Regions from separate parts of the Halobacillus sp. H74 genome, predicted to be linked through region 2. Evidence: predicted binding sites of a transcription regulator. Region 2 holds the regulator's gene; the other holds the start of a gene.
What was found. The regulator LexA, encoded in region 2, represses DNA repair genes until DNA is damaged. The targets are predictions, from matches to a motif close to CGAACATATGTTCG.
Positions count from the first base shown of each region.

Region 1 (3,213 bases), on a different contig from region 2:
ATAATTTCATCTGCACAACAGCATTTATATCGGCGTAAGAGAGATTTTGCTTATCAGAATTTTTCAGATAAAAAAAATAAGCACCCTCTATGCAGAGTGCTTACTTCTTGAATGATTTCCAATCCAATTCACTTTCCTCAAGCAGTTCTTCAAAACTCTTGTTGGCCTCACGACGCTTGCGCTCTTCGATACGGCGCTGTTTCTCTTGTTCTTCACGTTCGTCGGCCTGCTGTTTGAGTTCAGTTTTTTTGGATTTCAGTTTCGACAGGACACCGGCGTTCAATTGATCTCCGAGTGAACCGGATTCTTGTTTTTTCTTACTCATACGGTCGCTCCCTCTTTCACATCTTTAATGGATATAATCGGATTTAGGATACCGTCTGGACTGGAGAGCCGGAAAGATCCTTTAACGAAGTCAAGCTTCATGTCTTTTTTGAAAAAGATGGCTTGCTGCTGATCGATGATGACGGCATAATCCCCATTGTCTACTTTCTCATCCGTCTCGTACTCCTTCTTCTCCAGGCGAATTGTCGGCAGACCGTTCACACCGCAGCCACATCCTTCGGTATCATAAAAAAGGCGGATAAGCGGACGTTCTTGGTCCCTGATTTGTTCCAGCTGGTCTTTCGCTTCTTCTGTTATACGCAGTTTCATACATCCATCCCCTCCTGTTCCTTCTATTGTAAAAAATCCTCGAGCCAGGGGCAATCTTTATGTTTATTCGGCATAGTGACCCCCGACGAGACGGCTGCGGTGAAGGGCGGTCCCGGCCTCGGTCCAGGAAACAGCACGCAGCAGCATATCTTGACCGTAACGTTCGCGTATTTCATCCATGACGTAGCCGAGGTCTCTTTTTTTATCACGCCCATCATCAAAGAGGTTGAGTTGAACATTCGCATCTTCTGTAATATTGCCGAGGGCGATGGAAATCTTTCTGACGACCCCACCATTGTAAAAGCGTCCGAATAAAGTGAGACAAGCATGATAGATATCCATCGTAATGCTCGTTGGATGTTCAATGGTGACCGACCGGTGGAAACCTCCTCCCTCACTTTTACTATACCCGATTCCCAAAGAAATGGTCCTTCCTGCGTGACCTTTTCTCCTGGCGCGGCGAGCGACTTCTTCACACATTTCGAGTATGACGTATTTCACTTCTTCGGATTTGTGGTAATCGCGCATCAGTATTTGGCTTTTCCCATAACTCAACTGCCCGTGGATGATCGGAGCGCCGGGGTCGGAATGGTCGATTCCGTTCGCATGATAATACAGCTGGTTGCCCATGACCCCGAATGTTTTTTCTAAACGCTCGAGCGGAAATTTCGCCAATTGACCGACAGACCAGATCCCCATACGATTCAAACGGTGCTCAATACGCGGACCAATTCCCCACATTTCAGACAGAGGTGCGACCGGCCACAGTTTCTCGTGAAAGTCATGATAGGTCCAGCGAGCGATGCCGGTCTTTTTTGCTTCTAAATCGAGACACAACTTGGAAAGCAGCATGTTCGGTCCAATGCCGATGGCTGCATCCAGATGGAAGGTCTCCTTCAATTCATGGATAATCATCTGAGCCGTTTCTTCCGGGATGCCGAACTTGCCCTTGTTTTGCCCGATTTCCAGGAAGCTTTCATCAACGCTGTAGGTATGGATTCTTTCTTTCGGCACGAATTTATGAAAGAGGTTCGTTACTTGAGTCGAAACTTCTAAGTATTTTTTCATTTGTGCGGAGACGATGACAATTTCCGGCGCAGATGGAATTTCAAATAAGCGGCTCCCTGTACGGATGCCGTATTTCTTTTTCATAGCCGGTGTGGCAGCAAGGACGACGCTTCCTCTCCGGTTCATATCTGCAACCACGGCAAGTGGACAGGTCAGAGGATCAAGACCCCGGTCAATGGCGGCACAGCTCGCGTAAAAGCTTTTCATATCTACACAAAGGAGCCCCCGGTCAGGATAGCTGCTATAATCGATGCTCGGATTATTCATGTCTCCACCTCCTATTGCTATTCTACCCTCCATTATGCGAATATATGTTCGCATTTGCAAGTGGCAATTCCTGTTACCACTTCCTGTCACCTCTGTCACCTCAAGTCATCCATTTTATCCCACCTCAGGTAAACCATAAATTTCCAAATAAAAAGAGACCCGAGGGCCTCTTTTTCATTCTGTATATTCCAGTTTTTTAACGATTTCTATGATCTCACCTTTCGTCAAATCAGGATTTTGAGCCAGTAACGAGTAGCGCAATCCTTCTTCTTCCCAGGTAAGAGTCGTAATTACATCTTCTGTGTAGATCGCTTTTGTTCCTCGAACTTCCAGCTCCTCTTCTTCTCCCAATCCAAGCGCCATCTTTTCTTCCTCTGGAGCTTCAAAAACCGTCAATGTAAATTGCTGATATCCATCTTTTTCATACTCCTGATTCACTTCCGTACGGTCAAAATTCTCCATCTCGATCTGATCGATTTTCACTCTTTGATACGCTCCATCCATCAAAGTCAATACCGGTTGACCGTAGGCGCTCCCCACTTCTTCGATTGTTATTTCTTCACTTGGGTCCATGTCTTCAAACGGCAGCACTTCCACACCTTCAGGCAGATCGATCGTGAATGTCTGTTCATCAAAAGACGGGTCGACTTTTAATTCACTGACATTGTACTCCATATCAATATCGTCGGTTTCAGATACGAATTTAACGATAAACCAATGCTCAGTCGTCACCCAGTACTCTTCTTCCCCACGAATTCCACCTTTTTCTTTCGGCACCGCTTTAATGTGATACGTATTAAAACCGTTTACCTTTTCCTCACCGACCAGCTCGATGTCATGGGTTTTCCTTGTCTGTTCCAAAGTTTGCTCGATTTGTTCACGCTGAGTTTGACCTGTTACGGAACTATCCAGTTCTGGTGCTTCCATTTCGTACGCTTCTCCTTGCAAGTCGGAATAAAAGATTACCTTTTCCCCATCATTGACAGACTTTGACACCTCGCCATCTGCGGTTTTCGAAACGACCTTAGTACGGTTGTTTTCAGTATCTGTCCATTGTTCCATCGTTGAATCATCAATTTGTTCATCCCCTTTCAGGACATTGAATTCCGCCTTCATGTAATACCGTTTCATATCACTTTCCTTTTCCACAGCATTGGCCACAATTTGGTCAGGTGAATACTGGCTGACTTCTTCAGCTGAACAGGCCCCTAGTACGAATACAAA
Region 1 covers NZ_JBQQCI010000016.1:25,499-28,711, forward strand. The annotation lists gene ACTWPX_RS21240 (YqkE family protein) at 101-325, opposite strand; gene ACTWPX_RS21245 (iron-sulfur cluster biosynthesis family protein) at 322-654, opposite strand; gene ACTWPX_RS21250 (Y-family DNA polymerase) at 718-1,989, opposite strand; gene ACTWPX_RS21255 (LolA family protein) at 2,164-3,213, opposite strand, start outside.
Region 1: ACTWPX_RS21250 (Y-family DNA polymerase) is a predicted target of LexA. The motif match lies at 2,027-2,040, and genes of this name have one in related genera.

Region 2 (3,213 bases):
CGACTTCACGTGGGTTAAGCACACGTATCGAAGTACGTAGTGTCGATCCAGCGGCCAACCCTTATATGGCCATGGCGGTATTGCTTGCGGCCGGACTCGACGGTGTGGAAAATAAATTAGAAGCCCCAGCACCTGTCGATCGTAATATCTACGTTATGGATAAAAAAGAACGTGAAGCTCATGGCGTGAAAGACCTTCCTGCTACCCTTTATGATGCGCTTGAAGAGTTGCAACAAGACCCGATCATGGTTGAAGCACTTGGGGAACACCTTTTCGAACACTTCATTGAAGCGAAGGAAATCGAATGGGATATGTTCCGTACTCAGGTTCATCCATGGGAACGTGAACAATACTTACAAACTTATTAATATTTACAAAAGCCTCAACACTCTTCGTGTTGAGGCTTTTTTGTACGCTGCGGGATGAATGGATACACCGCCCTGAAAAGATGAATAGAAAAGCTCCTTAGTTGGATTACTCTGTATAGTAGAGAGAAAGTAGCATGAATTTAAGTACCCGTCACACATAAATAAAACGACCTTATCATAGTGTAAGGTCGCTTTATCATTTAAATCATACAAGGTGTCCCCTGATTATTTAGCTTGCTGATTGCGTAGAGCATTAACAGCATTGATACCTGCTTGCATATTACTAGCAGTAGGTGTCATCGTTGTTGTTGGTGGGAAACACGTGATACCAGTGAAGTTACTAAGATCCACTTCTACACAAGCCCCTGTTGCAAACCATCCATCATATTCGATGAAGTCTAGCAATGAATCTGGTGTTTCGTCACACAAGCTCGGATACAGCAGTTCTAAAACCGCGCAGCATTTGTCATCCTCTTTGATTTTCTTAACACGGAAAAATGGAGACGGAATGGGACCGAAGCAGGATGTGTTGACATTTCTTACTCCCCAGGCAAAGTACGGAAGCAAACCGGAAAGTGCACTTTCACATCCACATAGAAGCATGAACGGAATCGTGTCATTTCCGTTCCCATTCGCTGCAGGAGAAAGCAAATCTCTTAGTGATTTCTCACATGAACCAGCACGACAGCAATCATTATTGGCAACTTCGTCCTGTGCTGCGGCAATTTTTCTTACCTTTTCACAGACACAGTTGCTTTTTTTACATTTACAACTCATTTATTTCACTCCTTTACACTATTTACTAATAGAGTATGAGAGAAATAGACAAGAGGATGGGAGATTGTCACGATGGAGAAGAAATGTGCGCTTGTACATAATGAAAGAGTCTAGTGGAAGGTCAGAAACTTATTATAGTCTTTTTGGAAACTGTAGCGTCATAATATATAGAAAGATTGATGGCCAGAGAAGTGAATGTACGATTCTATTTATAAATAGTATGAGATAGCAAAAAGACGAGGGGAATCCCCTCGTCTTTTTAATGAACTGTGCGATATAAACCGACGACTTTTCCTAGAATCGATACATCGTTCAAGATGATCGGTTCCATCGTGGCATTTTCAGGCTGAAGGCGGATATGGTTCTTCTCTTTAAAGAAGCGTTTGACAGTGGCTTCTTCATCTTCTGTCATTGCAACGACTATATCTCCATTTTGAGCTGTCTGCTGTTGTCTGACTATCACCATGTCTCCATTCAATATTCCTGCTTCGATCATACTTTCCCCTTGCACGATAAGGACGAATGTATTGTCGTCTGATCCTGCTAATGTGTCTGGGAGCGGCACGTATTCTTCGATATTTTCAACTGCAGTGATAGGAGACCCTGCCGTAACTTTACCTATCACTGGGGCATAAGAGGCTTCACTTCTCGGTATGCTATGATCTTCTTCTAATTCGATGACTTCTATTGCTCTTGGCTTAGTAGGATCCCGGCGGATATACCCTTTCTTCTCCAGTCTGGATAGATGTCCATGTACGGTAGAGCTGGAAGCCAGCCCGACAGATTCTCCGATTTCCCTTACTGATGGTGGATAACCTTTCATTAATACTTGTTCTTTAATAAAATCTAATATCTCTTGCTGCCGCTTTGAAAGTTTACTCATAGATTAGCACCTCGTACATAGGATTATAGTAACCACATTGTACCACGGTCATTTCAAAAACACAAACAAGCGTTCGAAAAATACAAGTTGACAAGAACACACATTCGTCTATAATGGTAATCAACAAATGCGAACACAGGTTCTAAGGGAACGTTCGTTCTTAAAACGGAGGGATTAATCATGTTCAACAAATTATCCAAACTTGATTACACTTATTTATTATTGTTCGTTGTGAGTTTTGCCTTTCTCTATTATTCTATGGTTACGAGCGGGTAAGAAATCAGTCGTAGAACTTATAGGAGGAAGGATCAGGCATCATGAAAGTACTATTATATTGTCGTGTCAGCACGGAAAAAGAGGCACAGGTAACCTCATTGAACAGACAAAAGACAGAGCTTGCAAACATGGCACAAGTCCATGGGATGGAAGTGGTCGAATGCATCCAAGAACAAGCGAGTGGGTATGACATCGAGCGCGAGGGGATTTTCCGCCTGCTGTCCTATTTTTCAGAAGGGGAAGCAGATGGTCTGCTGATCCAAGATGAAACCAGACTCGGGCGCGGGAATACGAAAATAGCACTTTTCCATCAATTGAATCGTTTGGAAGTGAAAATATTTTCCCTTTCCCATGAAGGGGAGCTGGAGCTTTCAGAATCTGACTCGATGGTCCTGCAAATCGTAGGCATTGTTGAAGAATATCAAAGAAAAATCCATAATATGAAAATACGCAGAGGGATGAGAAAAGCAGTAGATCATGGCTATGACCCGGCTTCCAACCTTTCGAATCAACATTTAGCCCCGGGACGTGAACGTATAGAATTTCCCATTGAAGAAGTAGTTCGTTTGCGAAGGAATAACCTGACGTTCAAAGATATCGCTGCCACTCTGAGAGGCTTGGGTTACGATGTTTCTAAAGCGACGGTCCACCGTAGATATAAGGAATATCTATCGCTTGAAAAAGAAGAATAAGCAAGTTAATATATACTTAAATGACAAGAGTCTTAAAGGCTGCTTGTCTTTTTCATGTTTTTACGGTCCAGACTATATATAAAGGAGTAGGATCTTATGTTATCCAAAGAGAAAATCAATCGAATCAACGAGTTAGCCAATAAATCAAAACAACAAGAATTGTCGAAAGAGGAAAAGAATGAACAACAGAAATTAAGACAAGAATATCTGAAAAATG
Region 2 covers NZ_JBQQCI010000002.1:216,712-219,924, forward strand. The annotation lists gene glnA (type I glutamate--ammonia ligase) at 1-368, shown strand, start outside; gene ACTWPX_RS04305 (CotY/CotZ family spore coat protein) at 594-1,145, opposite strand; gene lexA (transcriptional repressor LexA) at 1,405-2,028, opposite strand; gene ACTWPX_RS04315 (YneB family resolvase-like protein) at 2,346-2,996, shown strand; gene ACTWPX_RS04320 (DUF896 domain-containing protein) at 3,093-3,213, shown strand, end outside.